2 regions of the Streptomyces longhuiensis genome follow, and region 1 is predicted to be linked to the other one. Evidence: riboswitches for the same ligand, from Rfam matches in the RefSeq annotation. Region 1 holds a riboswitch; the other holds the start of a gene.
What was found. Region 1 has a riboswitch for glycine ahead of gcvT (glycine cleavage system aminomethyltransferase GcvT). Riboswitches for the same ligand answer to the same signal wherever they lie in the genome.
Positions count from the first base shown of each region.

Region 1 (11,683 bases):
TTTCAGTACGTCCCGTGCGGCGGCGGGTACCCGTACCCCGCGACGGGGGCGGGCGCGGACGGGGCGGCGTGGGCCTCGCGGTCGTAGAACGGGCGGGCGTTGGCGCGCAGCCACATGGCGACGGGGTCGTGCTCGTCGGACATCGCGACCGTGGAGACGGGCAGTCCGTCGGGCACGGCGACGATCGACTGCTGCATCATCGCGCGCACCGCGTCCACGGACACCGGCGACGTGTCGTACACATCGAGGCCGATCGCCAGATAGGGCGCGCCGAGCGTCGGCTGGACCCAGGCGCGGCGCAGCGAGCGGATCGCGGTGGTCCGGTGCGCGTTCTGCGTCAGCAGGGCGTAGAACTGGGGGATTTCGATGGCGGGGTCGCTCAGCCGCAGGGGCCCGGCGGGCTGGCGGTCGAGACCGCCCGCGATCCGGCGCAGGTCGAGCCACGGGATGCCGACGCCGCCGCCGGGCGCGTGCGGGTTGAGCCAGAGGCCGTAGTGGTCGGGGTAGAGCGTGCGGGCCGCGTCGACCCCACTGACGACCTCGTACGCGCGGCTCCAGCCGGAGGCCGACAACTCCTGGGCGGAGGTGACGCAGGGGGCGTACGAGGTGCCGTCGACGTCCATGTTCCCGTACTGCGCGTCAGGGGATCCGGCCTGGCCGTGCCAGAGCAGCATCCACACCTGGCCGGCGCCGGGATCCGCGAGCGCGTTGAGCAGCGCCTCGTAGGCGTCGTAACGCCCCGGCGTCACCTGGCGCAGCATGTGCTCGACCTGACCGGCCGCGGCCGTGCCCGACGCACTCACCCGTAACCGCCCCTTCGTGACGTACTCGACGATTTCGACCCGCTCCCCGCGGCGGGACCGCCCAGACAGGTCATGAAACCAGCTTAAGCGGCGATCCTGACACCGACTTGACGTACGCGCGGTCGGCCGCTTTCCCGAGTTCTCCCGAACGGGGACCGGCGCCGGGCTTTCAGTGACCCTGCGTGTAGAACGGCCGCAGCGTGGCTCGCATCCAGTCACCGACCGGGTCCTGGGTGATGTCGAGCAGGACGAGGTTCACCGGCCAGGGCGCCGGCACCCGGCCCAGAGCGCGGCCCAGGGCGTCCATGGGCAGGTTGCGCGCGGGACCCTCCCACTGCGACACCTCGACGCCGACGAAGAGGACGGGGTCGCCGCCCTCGACGCTGGCGAGGCAGCGGCGGGCGGTGAGCACGACGCCGGACGCCTCGAACTCCTCGCGCACGGCGGCCAGGAAGTCGACCGGGTCGTTCTGCCAGTCGGGCTCGTAGAGGCTGACCCGGCCGCCCGAGGCGGGCCCGTCCAGCGGCGTGCGACCGGACCTGCACAGCTCGGCGACGGCGGGCGGGGGCAGCGGGACGCCCACGGCGCCGTCCGGGTTCACCGCGATGCCGACCTGCGGGGGCAGCCCGCGCGCGAACTCGACGGCCGGCGCGACCGTGCAGCCCATCCGGTCGCCGACGACCGCGAGGAACTGCTCCTCGGAGCTGAAGACGGGCACATAGGCCTGGCCCTCGATCTCCAGCGTCGGCAGGTCGAGGTTCGGGCTGCCGGGCCCGCCGCCCTGGGGCAGCGGTATCCACACCTGACTGCGTCCGAGGACCTCGACGATCCGGCCGCCCGCCGAGTCGACCCCGAGGGAGGCGGCGAGCACCTCCTCCAGCTCGTTGGCCGGCCACCCGCCGTACGGATGTGCATGAGCCTGCGCCGGAATGTCCATGTGCCTACCACCCGCTCTGGAACCGCTCTGTCTGCGGCCGAACCCTAGCGCGTGCGACCGACATGACACCCTCCGCATCCACACGGCCACAGGGGGTCGCCGGGGGTCAGCCGCCCTCGAACGCGATCCCGTTCAGCACATCCGTCGCGTCCCGGTCCAGCAGCACCGCGGACGCGCAGCCCCACGGCAGGTCACCGCGCTCGGCCGACTCCACGAGACCCGCGACCGCGCGGCGGTGCCGGGCGAACGCGTAGCGCGAGACCCCGCGGCCGCGGTCCCGCTGGCCGGCGAGCGCCGTGTCCGCGTCGACGTCGAGCAGCATCAGATGCAGGTCCGCGCCGCGCCGCCCGGCCTCCCTGGCCAGCCAGCGCCGCACCCAGGCCTGCGTGCCGCAGTCGTGCAGGACGACGCTGCCTCCCGAGCGCAGGGCCCGCCGCAGCCCGGCGAAGTGCGCGAGCCGCACGAGCGGGCGGTACACGGCGTACGGGAGGAGCCGGGGCAGCCGGGCCGCCCAGCGGTCACGGGCGTCCTGCGAGTCGATGCGCACGGCTCCGCCGGCGCCGACCACGCGGCGCATCAGCGTGGACTTGCCGCTGCCCGGGAGCCCCGAGACCACGATCAGGTCACCCCGCGCGAAGCCGAGGCGCCTCGGGGTGCGGCCGCCTCTGCCGCGCAGATCCCTGACGACCGGACCGCGCCCCGTCACCGACCTCGGGCGGGGCATCGCACGCTGTCCGACCCCTGCCGCCGCGTACGCACCCGCCGCTGCCTTATGCACCGTGATCGTCCTCCCCGTTCCGGTCACGCCACCCTTGCCCGTCAAGTGTAAAGAGACGGTAATGCCGTACAAGTGGTTTCCCCGTACGGTCGGCATGCAATGATGTGCGCGCCAAGAGCACGACCAACTGCATACCGGCCGCTTGAATCCGCGCGGGAGAGCTCCCCGGACGCCTACGCGTCCCCGGGGGCGCCGAAGGAGCAAGTTCCTCCCTTGAATCTCTCAGGCCCCGTACCGCGCGGGCGAGGCATATCTGAAAAGCGGGCGGCCCTCGGCCGCTCCACCCAAGGTGCAAGCCGCGACCACCTTTACGTGTGGCGCCGGCGAACCTCTCAGGTTCCGATGACAGATGGGGAGGAAGACCATCGCCCTCGTCTGTCATGCCTGGGATCCTGGAGCACCACTCATGAGCAACGCCCCCCGTAAGACCGCCCTCGACGCACTGCACCGCTCGCTGGGCGCGACGATGACCGACTTCGCGGGCTGGGACATGCCGCTGCGGTACGGCAGCGAGCGCGACGAGCACCTCGCGGTCCGCACCAAGGCCGGCCTCTTCGACCTGTCGCACATGGGTGAGATCACCGTCACCGGGCCGCAGGCCGTCGACCTCCTCGACTACGCCCTCGTCGGCAACATGTCCACGATCGGCCCCGGCCGCGCCCGCTACACCATGATCTGCCAGGAGGACGGCGGGATCGTCGACGACCTGATCGTCTACCGCCTGGGCGAGCAGGAGTACATGGTCGTCGCCAACGCGGGCAACGCGCAGATCGTCCTCGACGCGATCACCGGGCGCGCCGAGGGCTTCGACGCCGAGGTCCGCGACGACCGCGACGCCTACGCGCTGATCGCCGTCCAGGGCCCCGAGTCCCCCGGGATCCTGAAGTCCCTCACGGACGCCGACCTGGACGGTCTCAAGTACTACGCGGGCCTGCCCGGCACCGTCGCCGGCGTCCCGGCCCTCATCGCCCGGACCGGCTACACCGGCGAGGACGGCTTCGAGCTGTTCGTCGCCCCGGAGCACGCCGAGAAGCTGTGGCAGGCGCTGACCGACGCGGGCGCGCCGGTCGGGCTCGTCCCCGCCGGCCTCTCCTGCCGCGACACGCTCCGCCTGGAGGCCGGCATGCCGCTGTACGGGCACGAGCTGACGACGGCGCTGACCCCGTTCGACGCCGGTCTCGGCCGCGTCGTGAAGTTCGAGAAGACGGGCAACGAGGGCCGCTTCGTGGGCCGCGAGGCGCTCGAGGCCGCCGCCGAGCGCGCCGAGACCGCCCCGCCGCGCAAGCTCGTCGGCCTGATCGCCGAGGGCCGCCGCGTGCCGCGCGCCGGGATGTCCGTGGTCTCCGGCGGCCAGGTGATCGGCGAGGTCACCTCCGGCGCCCCCTCCCCCACGCTCGGCAAGCCGATCGCCATCGCCTATGTGGACGCGGCGCACGCCGCCCCCGGCACCGAGGGTGTCGGCGTGGACATCCGCGGCGCCCACGAGCCGTACGAGGTCGTGGCGCTGCCGTTCTACAAGCGCCAGAAGTAGCCCGACCAGTCCTCACGGGGGCCGCCGGAAGTAACCCAGCGCACACCCCTCTCGTTCCGCAGCACCCATTCGCGTACAGGAGAATTCAGATCATGAGCAACCCCCAGCAGCTGCGCTACAGCAAGGAGCACGAGTGGCTGTCGGGCGCCGAGGACGGCGTCTCGACGGTCGGCATCACCGAGTTCGCGGCCAACGCGCTCGGCGATGTCGTCTACGCCCAGCTCCCCGAGGTCGGCGACACGGTGACCGCGGGCGAGACCTGCGGCGAACTCGAGTCGACCAAGTCCGTCAGTGACCTGTACTCCCCGGTCACCGGCGAGGTCGTCGAGGCGAACCAGGACGTCGTGGACGACCCGGCGCTGGTGAACTCCGCCCCGTTCGAGGGCGGCTGGCTGTTCAAGGTCCGCATCTCGGATGAGCCGAAGGACCTGCTCTCCGCGGACGAGTACGACGCGTTCTCCGGCTCCGGCAACTAGGGACACCACGACCATGTCGCTCATGAACACCCCCCTGCACGAGCTCGACCCGGACGTCGCCGCCGCGGTCGACGCCGAGCTGCACCGCCAGCAGTCCACCCTCGAGATGATCGCGTCGGAGAACTTCGCTCCGGTCGCCGTCATGGAGGCGCAGGGCTCGGTCCTGACCAACAAGTACGCCGAGGGCTACCCCGGCCGGCGCTACTACGGCGGCTGCGAGCACGTCGACGTCACCGAGCAGATCGCCATCGACCGGGTCAAGGACCTCTTCGGCGCCGAGTACGCCAACGTCCAGCCCCACTCCGGCGCCTCCGCCAACCAGGCCGCCCTCTTCGCGCTCGCCAAGCCCGGCGACACGATCCTGGGCCTGGACCTGGCGCACGGCGGCCACCTCACCCACGGCATGCGCCTGAACTTCTCCGGCAAGCAGTTCGACGTCGTGGCCTACCACGTCGACGAGGCCGGCCTGGTGGACATGGCCGAGGTCGAGCGCCTCGCCAAGGAGCACCGCCCCAAGGTCATCATCGCGGGCTGGTCCGCCTACCCGCGCCAGCTGGACTTCGCCGCGTTCCGCCGCATCGCGGACGAGACCGGCGCCTTCCTGTGGGTCGACATGGCCCACTTCGCCGGACTCGTCGCGGCCGGACTGCACCCCAACCCGGTCGAGTACGCCGATGTGGTGACCTCCACCACGCACAAGACCCTCGGCGGGCCGCGCGGCGGGATCATCCTCGCGAAGAAGGACTTCGCGAAGAAGCTGAACTCCTCGGTCTTCCCCGGCTTCCAGGGCGGCCCCCTGGAGCACGTGATCGCCGCCAAGGCCGTCTCCTTCAAGGTCGCCGCGAGCGAGGACTTCAAGGAGCGCCAGCAGCGCACCATCGAGGGCGCCCAGATCCTCGCCGCCCGTCTGACCTCGGACGACGCACGCGCCGCCGGCGTGAACGTGCTGTCCGGCGGCACGGACGTGCACCTGGTCCTGGTCGACCTGCGCGAGTCCGAGCTCGACGGTCAGCAGGCCGAGGACCGTCTCCACGAGGTCGGCATCACCGTCAACCGCAACGCGGTCCCGAACGACCCGCGCCCGCCGATGGTCACCTCCGGCCTGCGGATCGGCACCCCGGCCCTGGCCACCCGTGGCTTCCAGGCCGAGGACTTCACCGAGGTCGCCGACATCATCGCCGAGGCGCTGAAGCCGGAATACAACGCGGCGTCCCTCAAGGCCCGCGTCACCGCCCTCGCCGACAAGTACCCCCTGTACCCCGGCCTGAAGTAGTTTCGTACGCATTTGTACGTATGAAATTTCGGGGCACCGCGCACACTGGACAGTGAGAGCGGTGCCCCGCCCCATGCACCGCCCTCCGTATCTGCTTGCGCACCACCCGGCGGACAACGGCGTCCGCCGAAACCCCACCTAGGAGTTCCCCCGTGGCCATCTCGGTCTTCGACCTGTTCTCGATCGGCATCGGCCCGTCCAGCTCCCACACGGTCGGCCCGATGCGGGCGGCCCGCATGTTCGCGCGCCGCCTGAAGAACGAGGGCCTGCTCGCCCACACCGCCTCGATACGGGCGGAGCTCTACGGCTCCCTCGGCGCCACCGGACACGGCCACGGCACCCCCAAGGCGGTGCTGCTGGGTCTGGAGGGCGACTCCCCCCGCACCGTCGACGTGGAGAAGGCCGACGACCGCGTCGAGGCGATCAAGACCTCCGGGAAGATCAACCTGCTCGGCGTCCACGAGATCCCGTTCAGCTTCGACGACGATCTGGTCCTGCACCGCCGCAAGGCGCTCCCGTACCACGCCAACGGCATGACGATCTTCGCCTACGACCACGAGGGCGCCCTCGTCCTGGAGAAGACGTACTACTCGGTGGGCGGCGGCTTCGTCGTCGACGAAGATGCGGTGGCCGGCGAGAACCCGATCGTCCCCGACGACACGGTCCTCAAGTACCCCTTCCGCACCGGCGACGAGCTGCTCCGCCTCGCCGAGGAGACCGGCCTGTCCATCTCCGCCCTGATGCTGGAGAACGAGAAGGCCTGGCGCACCGAGGACGAGATCCGCTCCGGTCTGCTCGACATCTGGCGCGTCATGCAGGCCTGCGTCTCGCGCGGCATGTCCCGCGAGGGCATCCTGCCCGGCGGCCTCAAGGTCCGCCGCCGCGCCGCGAACTCGGCCCGCCAGCTGCGCGCCGAGGGCGACCCGATGGCCCGCGCCATGGAGTGGATCACCCTCTACGCGATGGCCGTCAACGAGGAGAACGCCGCGGGCGGCCGCGTCGTGACCGCGCCCACCAACGGCGCCGCGGGCATCATCCCCGCGGTCCTGCACTACTACATCAACTTCGTGCCCGGCGCCGACGAGGAGGGCGTCGTCCGCTTCATGCTCTCCGCGGGCGCCATCGGCATGCTCTTCAAGGAGAACGCCTCCATCTCCGGCGCCGAGGTCGGCTGCCAGGGCGAGGTCGGATCCGCCTGCTCGATGGCCGCGGGCGCCCTCGCCGAGGTCCTCGGCGGCACCCCCGAGCAGGTCGAGAACGCCGCCGAGATCGGCATGGAGCACAACCTCGGCCTGACCTGCGACCCCGTCGGCGGCCTCGTCCAGATCCCCTGCATCGAGCGCAACGGCATGGCCGCCGTGAAGGCCGTCACCGCGGCCCGCATGGCCATGCGCGGCGACGGCAGCCACAAGGTCTCCCTCGACAAGGTCATCAAGACCATGAAGGAGACCGGCGCCGACATGTCCGTCAAGTACAAGGAGACGGCCCGCGGCGGGCTCGCGGTGAACATCATCGAGTGCTGAGGATCAGCGGGCGTCGAGGGCGGCGGCGGTCACAGGGTCGCCGTCGTGCCCTCCCCGGCCCCGCTCCCCGCGAGCCACTGGTCCCAGCTCAGGTTGAAGGCCGCGTAGCCGTTGTCGGCCGGAGCCTTGGCGCGCGGCGAGCCCGTGATCGTGACGGGGTCGCCCTGCTTGACCTGCCCGTAGAACCACTTGGCGTCGGCCAGCGACAGGTGGACGCAGCCGTGTGAGCCACGGGCGGAGCCGCTGCCCGGGTTCGGGTCGCCGGTCGAGTAGTGGACGTAGGTGCCGGACTGGGTGAGGTGGACGTCCCAGGGCAGCGTCAGGTCGTAGTAGTTGGCGCTGCCCTTGTTGCAGCTGATGCCGACGCTGCAGGAGGTCATGTGGACCTCCTTCTGCTTGTCGATGACGGCCATCGTGCCGTTCCAGGTCGGGAACTCGGCGCTGCCGGCGTTGATCGACAGCGTGCGCACCGCCTGGCCGTTCTTGGTGACCTTCATGGTGTGACCGGTGACGGAGACGTCGGCCCGGACGTCGTCGCCGACCGTGAAGGTGTGCGTGTAACCGTGCACGCCGTAGCGGCCGTTGCCGTTGCTGACGCCCTTCATGTCGGCGTCGATCTTCACCTTCGTACCGGAGGGCCAGTACTCCTTCGGGCGCCAGTCCGCGCGCTTGTCGCCGAACCAGTGCCAGGCGCCGGCCACCGGCTGCGAGGTGCTGACCTTCATGTGCTTCTCGACGGAGGCACGCGCCTTGGCGGCCACCGGGTCGGTGAAGACCACCGAAATCGGCATCGCCACACCGACCTTGGCGTCGTTCAGCGGAGTGATCGTCTCAAGCAGCATGGGCGGACCCTTGGGCTTCGCCGGTTTGGGCGAGGCGCTCGACCTCGGCTTCCCCGCCGCCTTCCCGTCGTTCCCGCCCGCTTCCTTGTCGCCACCGCCGCCGCAGGCGCTCGCGCCCACCAGCACCGCGACCGTCACGAGCGCGATCCCTATTCCGCCCTTGCGCCGTCCCACGACCTGCCCCACTCTCCGAGTCACCCGACGGCCCCCAACGGGACCAACTCCCTGTCAGACAGCGACACGGCTCCGGCAGTTGCACGAAGCCGTGTAAAGCGTGTTCCAAGACTGCGGCCGTCGAAACGTCCTGGCGGCGCCGCGTCACACAGGTGGATCAACGTGCGGAAAGAGGTACCCCCGCGGGATCCGATCGGGGACGATGGATGTTCGACCTCGTCGCCCCACCGACCAGGAGGCCAGCATGCTGCGCGGTATCGACGTCAGCTCGTACCAGTCCACCTTCGACACGGACGGCCAGTCGTTCGTCTTCATCAAGGCGACGGAGGGGCGTTCGTACGTCAATCCGCGGCTCACGGCGCAGACGAAACTGGCCCGCGACGGCGGCTGCGTCGTCGGCTTCTACCACTTCCTGTGGCCGGGCAACCTCACGGCCCAGGCCGAGTACTTCGTGAGCAAGGCCCCGGAGAAGGCGGGGGACCTGCTCGCCGTGGACTGGGAGACGACCGGTGAGGGCACCCGCGCGAGCAACGCGGAGAAGGACCGCTTCATCCGCGAGGTGAAGCGCCTGCGCCCCCATCACCGGGTGCTGCTCTACACGAACCGCAACTTCTGGCTCAACGTCGACACGACGTCCTACGCCGGTGACGGCCTCTGGATCGCCGACTACACGACGGCCGGCAAGCCGCGCATCAAGGCGGCCTGGAAGTTCCACCAGTACACGGACAGTCCGATCGACAAGGACGTCGCCCAGTTCACGAGCAAGGGCGCGCTGCGGGACTGGGCCACCCCGTGACACGCCCTCGCACCGGGTGACTCAGGCGCGCCACTCCGCCGTGCGTTCCGGGGACGCCTCGGCGAGGGCCTTGCGGACGGTGTCCGCGTCCGCCGCGAGGCCGTAGACGGGGGTGCCGGGCTGCTGGCGCCAGGACTCGTCGAGGCCGCCCGTGTCCACGGAGTCGAAGCCGATCCCGTCGAGCAGGGCGCGTACGACCGTCTTGGCCGCGTCGTCGTCGCCGGCGACGGGCAGGGCGATGCGCTCGGGGTCGCCCTTGGGGCGCGGCCTGTCGAGGAGTTCGTGGGCGTAGGTGCCGTTGAAGACCTTGACGACCGGGTGGCCGAGCTGGAGCTCGGTCCAGCGGCTCTCGGGCATGCCCTCCTCGATGGCGGCGATCCGGCCGTCGCGCTGCTGCGGGTAGTAGTTGCCGGTGTCGATGACGGTGACGCCTTCCGGCGCGTCGTCGAGGAGGTCGGCGGGCAGACCGGGGACGGCCTTCATGGGGACGGTGACCACGACGACGTCGGCGCCGCGGGCCGCCTCTGCGACGGTCACCGGCGTGGCACCGGTCTCCCCGGCGAGGTCACGCAGGGTCTCGGGGCCGCGCGAGTTGGCCACGGACACGTCGTGGCCGGCCGCGGTGAAACGGCGGGTGAGATTGCCGCCGATGTTGCCGGCGCCGATGATGCCGATCTTCATGTGGAGCCCTTCCGGAGGAGCGTGCGTACGCGCGTGGTCACGTACCTCCGGGCCGACCGGGCCATGCCGGTCCGGCGCGGGTGCCACACGAACGGGGCCGCACCTGCCTCAGTCCTGGCGCGCCAGTTTGCCCCGCATCACGGCCAGCTCCTCCCGCGCCTCGCGTTCGGCGGCGTCCTCGTCGCCCGACGCGACGGCGTCCACGAGCGCGGTGTGCGCCGCGTCGCCGTGGCCGGCCTCGGCGGCGCGGACGTCGACGAGGTCGAGCAGGTCGACGAGGCCTTGGCGCAGGGCGGGCGCGAACTCGGCGAAGAGGTCGGTGAGTACGGGGTTGTGGGCGGCGGCCACGACCGCCGCGTGGAGCGCGATGTCGGCGTCGACGAACGCGGCGCCGCCCACCTCCGCCGTCGCTCTGCGCGCGTCGAGGGCCGCGCGCATCGCCGTGACGTCCTCGGGGGTGCGGCGGCGCGCGGCGAGGCGCGCGGCCTGGACCTCCATCAGGACGCGGACCTCGTAGACGTCGGCGACGGCCGCGGCGCGCAGCCGCGCGGGCCAGTCCTCGACGGGCCGGTCGGCGGTCACGAAGACGCCCGCGCCCTGCCGGGCCCGGACCAGTCCGGCGCCGGCGAGGGCGCGCAGTGCCTCGCGGACCGTGGAGCGGCCGACGCCGAGTTCCCTGGCGAGGGTCGTCTCGCCGGGCAGCTTGGTGCCGACCGGCCAGTGCCCCGACGCGATCTGCTCGCGCAACCGCTCGGCGGCCTGTTCGACCAGAGGGCTGGGACGGAGCGCGCCGAGCGCCACGGGAATCACCTGCTCTTCTTGAACACCGCTGTTGAACACCGCGGCTCGTCCTGGACACCGCGTGAACGCGGAGACTTTATCCCTCTGCGGACCGGACCTTTCCATTTTCCCGAACAACTTGTCTGAGGACCTGAGCTGTGACTAGCCTACTGCTCGTGATCTTCCGCGGTCTCCTCCTTCTCGGCTGCCGCGGCGGGGCCTGACACGACCGGCACCCCGCCGCGGGATGCCGTGCTGCCGGTCGTCGTCCGACCGAGCCGAAGGACACGTCACCGCATGACCACCGCCCATGACTGGAACCGGCAGCAGCCGGGCCCCATGCCGTACCACCGCTACCGCCCGCACCACGACCGCGTCGACGTCCCCGTGCGGGAGCGGAGCTGGCCGGGCGCCCGGATCGAGCGGGCGCCCCTGTGGGTCCCCGTCGACCTGCGCGACGGCAACCAGGCGCTCGCCGAACCGATGGACACCGGCCGCAAGCGCCGCTTCTTCGATCTGCTCGTCCGCACGGGGTTCAAGGAGATCGAGGTCGGCTACCCGTCGGCGAGCCGCACCGACTTCGGCTTCGTACGCCACCTGGTGACGTCGGGAGCCGTGCCCGACGACGTCACGCCCGTCGTCTTCACGCCCGCGCGGCGCGATCTGATCGAGCGGACCTTCGCGTCGATCGAGGGCCTGCCGCGCGCGGTCGTCCATCTGTACATCCCGACCTCTCGCGTCTGGCGCGACGTCGTGCTCGGCCGGGACCGCGCGCAGGTGTGGGAGACCGTGCGGGACGCCGCCGCGCACATGGCGCGCCTCGCGGACGCCCGGCCCGGCGCGCACATCCGCTTCCAGTTCGCCCCGGAGACCTTCAACGTCACCGAGCCGGACTTCGCCCTGGAGATCTGCGACGGCCTGACCGAGCTGTGGGACGCGAGCCCCGACCGGCCGGTCACGCACAACCTCCCGGCGACGGTCGAGATCGCGACGCCGAACGTGTACGCCGACCAGATCGAGTACATGCACAAGAACCTGTCCCGCCGCGACGCGGTGATCCTGTCCGTGCATCCGCACAACGACCGCGGC
Region 1 is NZ_CP085173.1:6,477,937-6,489,619, reverse strand. Features, by position in the region: gene LGI35_RS30000 (enhanced serine sensitivity protein SseB C-terminal domain-containing protein) at 3-803, opposite strand; gene LGI35_RS29995 (enhanced serine sensitivity protein SseB) at 973-1,740, opposite strand; gene LGI35_RS29990 (AAA family ATPase) at 1,847-2,464, opposite strand; glycine riboswitch at 2,662-2,765, shown strand; glycine riboswitch at 2,766-2,877, shown strand; gene gcvT (glycine cleavage system aminomethyltransferase GcvT) at 2,925-4,049, shown strand; gene gcvH (glycine cleavage system protein GcvH) at 4,142-4,525, shown strand; gene glyA (serine hydroxymethyltransferase) at 4,539-5,798, shown strand; gene LGI35_RS29970 (L-serine ammonia-lyase) at 5,951-7,321, shown strand; gene LGI35_RS29965 (L,D-transpeptidase) at 7,351-8,337, opposite strand; gene LGI35_RS29960 (glycoside hydrolase family 25 protein) at 8,582-9,133, shown strand; gene LGI35_RS29955 (NADPH-dependent F420 reductase) at 9,155-9,814, opposite strand; gene LGI35_RS29950 (FadR/GntR family transcriptional regulator) at 9,923-10,615, opposite strand; gene leuA (2-isopropylmalate synthase) at 10,892-11,683, shown strand, end outside.

Region 2 (11,683 bases), 4.4 Mb from region 1:
CGCCCGTGGTGTCTCCGGCATCATCAACGTGGAGATCACCCCGGAGCTCGCCGTGCGGCTCGCGGGAGCGTACGCCACGACGCTCAAGAAAGGCTCGACCGTCACCACGGCCCGTGACCACTCGCGTGGTGCGCGAGCCTTGAAGCGGGCGGTCATCTCCGCGTTGCAGGCGAGCGCCATCGACGTACGCGACCTGGAGAACGTGCCGCTGCCCGTCGCGCGGCAGCAGACCGCGCGGGGCAGCGCCGGCGGGATCATGATCCGTACGACGCCCGGCGTGCCGGACTCCGTCGACATCATGTTCTTCGACGAGCGGGGAGCGGACCTTTCGCAGGCCAGTCAGCGGAAGCTGGACCGGGTGTACGCGCGCCAGGAGTACCGGCGGGCGTTCCCCGGAGAGATCGGCGATCTGCACTTCCCGTCGAGCGTCTTCGACTCGTACACCGGTTCCCTGCTGCGGAATGTCGATACGACGGGGATTGCCGAGGCAGGGCTCAAGGTCGTCGTCGACGCGTCGAACGGCAGTGCCGGTCTGGTGCTGCCCAGCCTGCTCGGGCGGCTCGGTGTCGACTCGCTGACGATCAACCCGGGGCTCGACGAGTCCAGGCCGACGGAGACGCGGGACGCGCGCCGGTCCGGGCTCGTGCGCCTCGGTGAGATCGTGGCGTCGGCGCGGGCCGCATTCGGCGTCCGGTTCGACCCGGTCGGTGAGCGGCTGTCGCTGGTCGACGAGAAGGGCCGCATCGTCGAGGACGACCGTGCTCTGCTCGTCATGCTGGACCTGGTGGCCGCCGAGAGGCGTAGCGGCCGGGTCGCGCTGCCTGTGACCACGACGCGTATCGCCGAGCAGGTGGCCGCGTACCACGGGACGCAGGTGGAGTGGACGACCACGTCGCCCGACGACCTCACGCGGGTCGGGCGGGACGAGGGGACCATCTTCGGCGGTGACGGTCGCGGCGGGTTCATCATTCCGGAGTTCAGCTCCGTCTTCGACGGTGCTGCCGCCTTCGTCCGGCTGATCGGGCTCGTGGCGCGGACGCAGCTGACCTTGAGCCAGATCGATGCGCGGATCCCGCGGGCGCACGTGCTCAAGCGGGACCTCGCGACTCCGTGGGCGGTGAAGGGGCTCGTGATGCGGCGGGTCGTCGAGGAGGCCGGCGACCGGTCCGTCGACACGACCGACGGCGTGCGGGTCGTCGAGGCGGACGGGCGCTGGGTGATGGTGCTGCCCGACCCGGCCGAGGCCGTCACCCATCTGTGGGCCGAAGGGCCCGACGACGCGTCGGCGCAACAGCTGCTCGACGAGTGGGCGGCCGTCGTGGACAGCGCTGGTCGCTGAGCCGTCATACATACTCGGTCGGCGCCTGTCACGGGCGCCGACCGAGTACGGCGGTGGGGCCATTCGGAGGTACAGGCCGGCACGTGCGACGATGTGCGGCATGCCGCAGCAGCCCCCCGATCGGAGCAGCCCCTCCCGTCCCGTGAGCCCCAGGCGTCCCGACGCCTCCATGTCGCTGCTGACGAACGTGATGGATCACAGCCTCGACGACGGATACGCGGAGGCGGCGGCCCGTAAGAAGGCCGAGGGCAGCGGAGGCATGCCGCGCACCCTGAGGGCCAAGCTCGGGCTCGCGGCCGGGCTGGTCCTCGCGGCGCTCGTGGTGACGGTGGGCGCGGCGCAGGCGCGGGTCGCGGCACCGGTCGTGGCGAAGGAGCGCGAGGAGCTCATCGCCCGTATCGACCGGGAGACGGCGGCCGCGGACAAGCTCGAGCGCAAGGTGGACACGCTCCGCAACGACGTGAGTGACCGCCAGCGTGAGGCGCTGAAGAAACATGGCGGCGACAAAGGCGAGTTGGTCGGTCTGCTTTCCGGTGCCACGGCGGTGCACGGCCCGGGAGTGAAGCTGGTCGTCGACGACGCCAAGGAGGCCGACCAGGGCGGAGGGGGGCCGCGCGAGAGCGCCGGCTTCTCGGACACCGGGCGGGTGCGCGACCGGGACATGCAGCGGGTCGTCAACGGGCTCTGGCAGTCCGGTGCCGAGGCCGTCGCCATCAACGGGCAGCGGCTGACGGCCCTGTCCGCGATCCGCGCGGCGGGTGACGCGATACTGGTCGACAACAGACCGCTCGTGCCGCCGTACACGGTGCTCGCGGTGGGGGACGGCCAGCGGCTGAGCACCCGGTTCCAGAACAGCCCTGACGGTCTGTACCTGCACGCCCTGCAGGAGAACTTCGGAATCCGGACCAGCATTTCGGCCCAGGACGACGTCCGCCTGCCCGCAGCGCCGAGCGTGACCGTACGTACAGCACAGCCGAGAACAGAGAAGGGCACATCGTGATCGCCGTACTGGGCCTCGTCGTGGGAGTTGTGGTCGGACTGTTCGTCCGGCCCGAGGTTCCGGCGGTGGTCGAGCCCTATCTTCCGATCGCCGTGGTGGCGGCCCTCGACGCGGTGTTCGGTGGCCTGCGGGCGATGCTCGACGGGATCTTCGACGACAAGGTCTTCGTCGTGTCGTTCCTGTCGAACGTCGTCGTGGCGGCCCTGATCGTGTTCCTGGGCGACAAGCTGGGCGTGGGCGCGCAGCTTTCCACCGGCGTCGTCGTGGTGCTCGGAATCCGCATCTTCTCCAACGCGGCCGCCATCCGGCGGCACATCTTCCGGGCGTGAGGCCGATGTCCGAGGACGAGAACCAGAACAAGAACCAGAACAAGAACCAGAACAAGAACCAGAACCAGAACAAGAACCAGAACAACGAGCAGTACCGCCTGCGCAAGGAGCTGCCGGACGAGGTCGCTCCTGAAGCGGTGGACGGCGCGGACCACGCGGACGGCGCAGACGATGCGGATGCGCCGACCGCGGAGACGAAGAGCCGGTCGCTGACCGGACGTCAGCGGCTGGCCAAGGGGCTGTGGCCGCCGCGGGTCACCCGTGCGCAACTCATCGTCGCCGTCCTGCTGTTCGTGCTCGGCCTGGGTCTGGCCATCCAGGTGCGGTCCAACAGCGACAGCAGCGCGCTGCGCGGCGCACGTCAGGAAGATCTCGTACGCATCCTCGATGAACTGGATGACCGTACTCAGCGTCTGGGAGATGAGAAGCAGCGTCTCGAGGGGCAGCGCACCGAGCTGGAGAACAGCTCGGACCAGGCCGAGGAGGCCCGCAAGCAGACGGTCGAGAGGGAACGGCAACTCGGCATTCTGGCGGGCACCGTGGCGGCGCAGGGCCCCGGGATCACGCTGACGATCACCGACAAGAAGGGCGCGGTGCAGGCGGACATGCTGCTGGATGCGATCCAGGAACTACGCGCGGCGGGCGCCGAGGCGATCCAGGTGAACGACGTCCGGGTCGTGGCCGACACGTATTTGACGGATGCGAGCGGCGGGAGGGTGAGTGTGGACGGCCACAAGATCGGCCAGCCTTTCGTCTTCAAGGTCATCGGCAAGCCGCAGGACCTGGAGCCGGCGCTCAACATCCCCGGCGGGGTGGTTCAGACTCTGGAAAAGGAGCAGGCCACCGTTACCGTGACACAGGCGCAGAAGATCGTTGTGGACGCCTTGCGACCCGCGAAGCGGCCTGACTACGCTCAGTCGTCCTCCCAGTGAGGCGGGGGCGTATGGCGGCGTTCGGGCCAGGGCATGAGGTTGCGGGGGGTCGGCGCACCGTAAGCGGGGTGCGTGGTGGAAACTGTTTGGCGGATACGGACGTTGTGAGGATGTCTGTGTCGCCGATGTACGGCGGTGTGTGCAATCAGGGTTCGTCCTGCCCCACGGGCGGGTCTGTTTCGGTCAAGGGGAATCGCCCGTGAAGTTGTTTGCGAAGTTGTTCGGCAAGAGCGCACGTGAGGACAGCGGCAATGCCAATGCCACTGCCCGTCACCGTGCACCGCGCGCCCAGGACGCGGAGGCGCAGGGGACGGAGCGTCCGCTGTTCCGTGATCAGGTCGGTCCTCAGGGTGGTGACATTTCGGGCGGACAGGGCGCGTCGTCTGTTGACCCTGCCGCGTCCGGCCGCATAGGTTTCGGGGAACCGTCAACCTCAAGTGCGGGTGGAGGGTTTACCCCCGATCCGTATGCGTCCCATGCCCCCGCGGGGCAGCCGCGGCAGGAGGATCCGTCCATGTCGGCACTGGTGTGTACGAGGTGCGGAAACCGCAACGCCGAGGCGAGCCGGTTCTGCTCCAACTGTGGTGCGCCTCTGCGCGCCACGGCCGAGCGTCCGTCCGAGACGACCTCGACGATTTCCATTTCGGGCCTTGAGGCCTACGACGCCGAAGTCACCGGTCAGACGCTGTCGCCGGCGCTCTCCCCGGAGGCCCAGGCCGCCGTCGACGCCCTGCCGCTCGGCTCGGCGCTCCTGGTGGTGCGACGCGGTCCGAACTCGGGCAGCCGCTTCCTCCTCGACGGCGAACTGACCACGGCGGGACGGCACCCGCAGAGCGACATCTTCCTTGACGACGTGACCGTTTCGCGTCGCCACGTGGAGTTCCGTCGCGGTGCTGACGGTGCCTTCACCGTCAGCGACGTGGGCAGCCTCAACGGCACGTACGTCAATCGGGAGCGGATCGACTCGGTCATGCTGTCGAACGGCGACGAGGTGCAGATCGGCAAGTACCGGCTGGTCTTCTACGCGAGCCAGCGGGGCATCTGACCTGTCAGGAAGGTCCATGCTTCAAACACCGAAGGGCGGTGCCGGTCACGGCACCGCCCTCACGGACAGTCGGCTGATGAGCATCGGCACCGTGCTGAACGTGCTGCGCGACGAGTTTCCCGAAGTCACCATCTCCAAGATCAGGTTTCTGGAGTCGGAGGGGCTGATCGAGCCGCAGCGCACCCCCTCGGGGTACCGCAAGTTCAGCCCGGACGACGTCGAGCGACTTGCCCACGTACTGCGCATGCAGCGGGACCACTACCTGCCTCTGAAGGTCATCAAGGAGCAGCTCGACGCCCTGGAGCGGGGAGAAGCGATCACGCTGCCCTCTACGGGGCGGCCGGGCGACGGCGAGGACGGCAGGGCCTCCGAGGGCGGCGAAGGGCCGACAGTGGCCCGTGTGGGCCGTGACGAGCTGCTTGCCGCTGCCGGCATCGAGTCTCCCGAGCTCGACGAGTGGGAGTCGTACGGCCTCATCGCGCCGCTGCCCGACGGCGGGTACGACGCGGAGGCGGTCACGGTCGCCGAGCTGGTCATGGAACTGGGCCGCTTCGGGATCGAGCCGCGGCACCTGCGGGCGATGAAGGCCGCGGCCGACCGGGAGGCCGGTCTGGTCGACCAGGTCGTCGCGCCGCTGCGACGGCACCGCAATCCCCAGACGCGGGCGCATGCGCAGGCCCGCGCGAAGGAACTGGCGGGGCTGACGGTGAAGCTTCACGGGGCGCTTGTGCAGACCGCGCTGGGCGTGCGTCTGCCCTGATCCGAGGGGTGCTCGCGCGGTGTGCGTCCGGCGATCGAAGGGTGCCCGACTACCCAAACCTGCCGGGCACGTCCTAGGGTTGCTGTGTGAACGAGCTCGACGTCGTAGGTGTCCGGGTCGAAATGCCCTCCAACCAACCGATCGTGCTCCTGCGTGAAGTGGGAGGCGACCGCTACCTCCCCATCTGGATCGGACCGGGGGAGGCGACGGCCATCGCCTTCGCACAGCAGGGCATGGCCCCCGCACGCCCGCTGACGCACGACCTTTTCAAGGACGTGCTGGAAGCGGTCGGGCAGGAGCTCACGGAAGTACGCATCACGGACCTGCGCGAAGGCGTCTTCTACGCGGAACTGGTGTTCTCGAGCGGGGTCGAGGTCAGTGCCCGCCCGTCGGACGCCATAGCGCTCGCGCTGCGCACCGGTACGCCGATCTACGGCAGTGACGGTGTGCTCGATGACGCCGGGATCGCGATCCCGGATGAGCAGGAGGACGAGGTGGAGAAGTTCCGCGAGTTCCTCGATCAGATCTCGCCCGAGGATTTCGGGACCAACAGTCAGTGACGCGAGAGCGGCCGTCGCAGGGCGGCCGCTGCCTCGCCGGGGGCCGGCCGGATCATTCGGCTAGCCTTTCCCCGCGGTGAGGTACGGGAAACCACTCGTAGGGTGATTATCACTCGGCGTGCCGAGTGTGGCGATCGTTGACGCACCCCTGGTGACTGCCTACCGTCGAGCAGGCAGGTCAAAGAGGAGGTCGGCGTGAGAAGCAGCGGCGACGGTACGGCTGGGGGCGGCGGACACAGTCCGGCGGAGAGCGGCCCGTACTCGCTTCACGGCCACGCGGCCGATCACATTCCGCGTCGGCCGACGGTGTTGCCGGTGGTCGCTCAGAGGGATGATGACGCGACGCCCGAGCAGGTCGGATACCGGGGACCCACCGCGTGCGCGGCGGCCGGTATCACCTATCGGCAATTGGACTACTGGGCGAGGACCGGACTGGTCGAGCCGAGTGTGCGCCCGGCCCACGGGTCGGGAACCCAGCGGCTCTACAGCTTCCGGGACGTCGTCGTCCTGAAGATCGTGAAGCGGTTCCTGGACACCGGTGTCTCACTGCAGAACATCCGCACCGCGGTGCAGCATCTGCGGGAGCGCGGCTTCAGCGATCTGGAGCGGCTGACGCTCATGAGTGACGGCGCCACCGTCTACGAGTGCAGCTCGCCGGCGGAGGTCCACGATCTGCTCCAGGGCGGTCAGGGCATCTTCGGCATCGCTGTCGGTGTGGTGTGGCGGGACGTCGAGAGCGCCCTGTCGCAGCTGCACGGGGAGCGTATCGACACCGGCGAGACGCTCCTCGGGAACAACCCGGCGGACGAGCTGGCGAGACGGCGCCACCGCGCGGTGTGAGCGGGGCCGATGCGTCGGCCGGGGCATTGTCAGTGCCGTAGGGCAGCATCGGACATGTGAGAACCGCGCCCACGATCCTGCATCTCGACATGGATGCCTTCTACGCCTCGGCGGAGCAGGCGTCGAAGCCGAGTCTGCGCGGGAAAGCCGTGGTCGTGGGCGGGATCGGGCCTCGTGGGGTGGTGGCCACCGCCTCGTACGAGGCCCGGGTGTTCGGGGTGCACTCGGCGATGCCGATAGGGCAGGCGCGCAGGCTCGCGCCCAACGCCGCGTATCTCGCGCCGCGCTTCCGGCTCTACCGGGAGGTCAGCGAGCAGGTGATGGGGCTGCTGCGGGAGCTGTCGCCGCTGGTGGAGCCGCTGAGCCTCGATGAGGCGTTCGTCGATCTGGAGGCCGGTGAGGCGGCCTGGGACGCCGCGTCGGCGCGGCTCGTCGGTGAGCGGCTGCGGGACGAGATCAAGACCGTGACCGGTCTGACCGGGTCGGTGGGGCTCGCGGCGTCGAAGATGCTGGCGAAGATTGCCTCCGAGGAGGCGAAGCCGGACGGGCTGGTGCTGATCGTGCCCGGCACCGAGCGCGCCATGCTCGGGCCCATGTCGGTGCGCACGCTGCCCGGCGTGGGGCCGGCGACCGGGGACCATCTCAGACGTGCCGGGATCACCACGGTCGAGGAGATCGCCGAAGCGGGCGAGGACGAGCTGGTACGGCTGCTGGGGAAGTCGCACGGGGCGTCGCTGTATGCCATGGCCCTCGCGCACGACGACCGGCCCGTGGTGGCCGAGCGGGACGCCAAGTCGGTGTCGGTCGAGGACACGTACGACGTGGACATCCACGACCGGGTGCGGGTGCGGACCGAGGTGCAGCGGCTCGCCGAGCGGTGCGTGCAGCGGCTGCGGGGGGCGGAGCGGTCCGGGCGGACCGTGGTCCTCAAGGTGCGGCGCTACGACTTCTCCACGCTGACGAGATCCGAGACGCTGCGTGGGCCCACCGACGACCCCGCCGTGGTGCGGGAGGCGGCCGCCCGGCTCCTGGAGTCCGTGGACACGACGGGCGGGGTGCGGCTGCTCGGCGTGGGGGTGACGGGCCTGGCCGACTACACGCAGGAGGACCTGTTCGCGCAGGCGCGGGCGCAGGCGGAGGCCGATGCGCACGTGGCCGAGGGGGAGCGTGAGGGTGAGGCGGAAGGGGCGGGTGGTGCGGGTGAAGAGGGGCAGGCGGCTGCCGAAGAGGTCGTCGAGGTCGCGGACCGGCGCTGGGTGGCCGGGCACGACGTGCGGCACGAGGAGTTCGGGCACGGGTGGGTGCAGGGCAGCGGGCTCGGGCGGGTGACTGTGCGCTTCGAGACGCCGTACTCGGAGCCGGGGCGCGTGCGTACGTTCCGGACCGACGACCCCGCGCTCGTACCGGCGGAGCCGCTGCCGCTGGTGGAGGGCGGAGCCGGGCGCTTCGCGGCGCGGGAGCCGGATGTCGGGTCAGGTGTCGTCTGACGGGCGGGCGATCTTGCCGAAGTCTCGGTCCTCAGGCGGCTCGGGGTCGCCGGGGGCCGAGATGTCGAGACCGTAGTGGTGATAGAGCTGGAGCTCCTGTTCGGGGGAGAGGTGACGGCCGACCCCGAAGTCGGGGGCGTCCTTGATCAGGGAGCGTTCGAAGGGGATGCGCAGGGTGCCCTCCACCAGCTCGCTCGGCTCCAGGGGGACGAAGGCGTCCCGGCTGAACAGGCCTGTGCGTATCGCCGCCCACTCGGGGACGCCGGTCGCGTCGTCGAGGTAGACCTCGTCGACGGTCCCGATCTTGGCTCCGTTGCGGTCGAACGCCTTGCGGCCGATCAGGTTGCGCGGATCGACATCGGTCTGCACGGGGCCCTCCAGCTGCTCGCAACTCATCCGTAAGCACTACCAAAGTGCACATTGGGGAAGGCGGCCACTCGAAGCCGGGGGTGTCGTTGCCGCTGGTAGGCTGGCGATGGCTGCCGACCCCGTGCGGGAGAGTCCTCCGGATGACACCGGAGGCGCCGAAGGAGCAACTCCTCCCCGGAATCTCTCAGGCCCCTGTACCGCACGGACGAGGTCACTCTGGAAAGCAGGGCGGGCGTTCAGGCCTCCGCTCTCACCGACGGTGAAAGTCGTCATGCCCTTCGTGATGTGGGGTGTGCCGGTGAAACTCTCAGGTTGAGATGACAGAGGGGGAGGCCGTCCGGGCACCCGCGCCGTGGTGCCCCTCGCAGGTCGCAATGACCAGGAGGCCTCCGCAATGACCGCCAACCGTATTCCGCTCTCCCAGCTGGAGCAGGGAATCCCCTTCGAGCAGCGCCATATCGGTCCGGATGAAGCAGCGCAGGCCAAGATGCTCGCGCAGGTCGGGTACGGCTCGCTCGACGAGCTGACGGCGGCCGCGGTCCCGGACGTGATCAAGAGCGCCGAGGCGCTCGATCTTCCCGGGGCCCGCACCGAGGCCGAGGTGCTCGCAGAGCTCCGCTCCCTCGCCGACCGCAACCAGGTCCTCGACTCGATGGTCGGACTGGGCTACTACGGCACGTTCACGCCGCCCGTCATCCTGCGCAACGTCATGGAGAACCCGGCCTGGTACACGGCGTACACGCCCTATCAGCCGGAGATCTCGCAGGGCCGTCTCGAGGCGCTGCTCAACTTCCAGACGATGGTCGCCGAGCTGACCGGCCTGCCCACCTCGGGCGCCTCGCTGCTCGACGAGGGCACGGCCGCGGCCGAGGCCATGGCGCTGTCCCGGCGCATGGGCAAGGTCAAGAACGGTGCCTTCGTGGTCGACGCGGACGCGCTGCCGCAGACCATCGCCGTGATCCAGACGCGTGCCGAGCCGACGGGTGTCGAGGTCGTCGTCGCGGACCTGTCCGAGGGCATCCCGGCCGAGGTCGCCGAGCGCGGCGTCGTCGGCGTCCTGATCCAGTACCCGGGCGCCTCCGGTGCCGTCCGCGACATCAAGCCCGTCATCGAGCAGGCCCACGAGCTGGGCGCCGTCGTCACGGTCGCCGCCGACCTGCTCGCCCTCACGCTGCTGACCTCGCCCGGTGAGCTCGGCGCCGACATCGCCGTCGGTACGACGCAGCGCTTCGGTGTCCCCATGGGCTTCGGCGGTCCGCACGCCGGCTACATGGCCGTCCGCGAGAAGTTCGCGCGCAGCCTGCCCGGCCGCCTCGTGGGCGTCTCCGTCGACGCCGACGGCAACAAGGCGTACCGCCTCGCGCTGCAGACCCGTGAGCAGCACATCCGGCGCGAGAAGGCCACCAGCAACATCTGTACCGCTCAGGTGCTGCTCGCCGTCATGGCCGGCATGTACGCCGTCTACCACGGGCCCGAAGGCCTCAAGGGCATCGCGCGGCGCACGCACCGGTACGCGACGCTGCTCGCCGAGGGCCTCAAGGCCGGCGGCGTGGAGGTCGTGCACGGCGCGTACTTCGACACCCTGACCGTGAAGGCCGCGGGCCGGGCCGCCGACGTCGTGAGCGCGGCGCGCGAAGGCGGCGTCAACCTCCACCTCGTGGACGCCGACCATGTGTCGATCTCCTGTGACGAGACCACGACGCGTGCCCAGCTGGGCGCCGTCTGGACCGCGTTCGGTGTCGAGGCCGACGTCGACGCGCTCGACGCGGCGGCCGTGGACACGCTGCCCGCGGGCCTTCTGCGCGATGACAACTACCTGTCGCACCCCGTGTTCCACGCGCACCGCTCCGAGACCTCGATGCTGCGCTACCTGCGCAAGCTGGCCGACCGCGACTACGCGCTCGACCGCGGCATGATCCCGCTGGGCTCCTGCACGATGAAGCTCAACGCGACGACGGAGATGGAGCCGGTCACCTGGCCCGAGTTCGGCCAGCTGCACCCCTTCGCGCCCGCCGAGCAGGCGCAGGGCTACCTCACGCTCATCCGTGAGCTGGAGGAGCGTCTGGCGGAGGTCACCGGCTACGACAACGTGTCGCTCCAGCCGAACGCCGGCTCGCAGGGCGAGCTGGCCGGTCTGCTCGCCGTCCGCGGCTACCACCGCGCCAACGGTGACGACCAGCGCACCGTCTGCCTCATCCCGTCGTCCGCGCACGGCACGAACGCCGCGAGCGCCGTGATGGCCGGCATGAAGGTCGTCGTCGTGAAGACGGCCGACGACGGCGAGATCGACGTCGCGGACCTCCGCGCCAAGATCGAGCAGTACGCGGACGAGCTCTCCGTCCTGATGATCACCTACCCGTCCACGCACGGTGTGTTCGAGGAGCACGTCGCCGACATCTGCGCGCAGGTGCACGACGCCGGCGGTCAGGTCTACGTCGACGGCGCCAACCTGAACGCCCTGGTGGGCCTCGCCAAGCCGGGCCACTTCGGCGGCGACGTCTCGCACCTCAACCTGCACAAGACGTTCTGCATCCCGCACGGCGGCGGCGGCCCCGGCGTCGGCCCGGTCGGTGTCCGCGCGCACCTCGCGCCGTACCTGCCCAACCACCCGCTGCAGCCCGCCGCGGGTCCCGAGACCGGCGTGGGCCCGATCTCCGCGGCACCGTGGGGCTCCGCGGGCATCCTGCCGATCTCGTGGGCGTACGTGCGTCTCATGGGCGGCGAGGGCCTCAAGCGGGCCACGCAGGTCGCGGTGCTCAGCGCCAACTACATCGCCAAGCGGCTCGAGCCGCACTTCCCGGTGCTGTACACGGGCCCCGGCGGCCTCGTCGCGCACGAGTGCATCATCGATCTGCGCCCGATCTCGAAGGCGACCGGCGTCAGCGTCGACGACATCGCCAAGCGGCTCATCGACTACGGGTTCCACGCGCCGACCATGTCGTTCCCCGTGGCCGGGACGCTGATGATCGAGCCGACCGAGAGCGAGGACCTCGCCGAGCTGGACCGGTTCTGCGAGGCGATG
Region 2 is NZ_CP085173.1:2,099,031-2,110,713, reverse strand. Features, by position in the region: gene LGI35_RS10015 (mannose-1-phosphate guanyltransferase) at 1-1,339, shown strand, start outside; gene LGI35_RS10010 (DUF881 domain-containing protein) at 1,431-2,339, shown strand; gene LGI35_RS10005 (small basic family protein) at 2,336-2,668, shown strand; gene LGI35_RS10000 (DUF881 domain-containing protein) at 2,665-3,600, shown strand; gene LGI35_RS09995 (FHA domain-containing protein) at 3,800-4,645, shown strand; gene ftsR (transcriptional regulator FtsR) at 4,662-5,405, shown strand; gene LGI35_RS09985 (bifunctional nuclease family protein) at 5,492-5,965, shown strand; gene LGI35_RS09980 (MerR family transcriptional regulator) at 6,161-6,805, shown strand; gene LGI35_RS09975 (DNA polymerase IV) at 6,862-8,292, shown strand; gene LGI35_RS09970 (PRC-barrel domain-containing protein) at 8,278-8,661, opposite strand; glycine riboswitch at 8,776-8,871, shown strand; gene gcvP (aminomethyl-transferring glycine dehydrogenase) at 9,056-11,683, shown strand, end outside.
Region 2: another riboswitch for glycine. It lies ahead of gcvP (aminomethyl-transferring glycine dehydrogenase); the one in region 1 lies ahead of gcvT (glycine cleavage system aminomethyltransferase GcvT).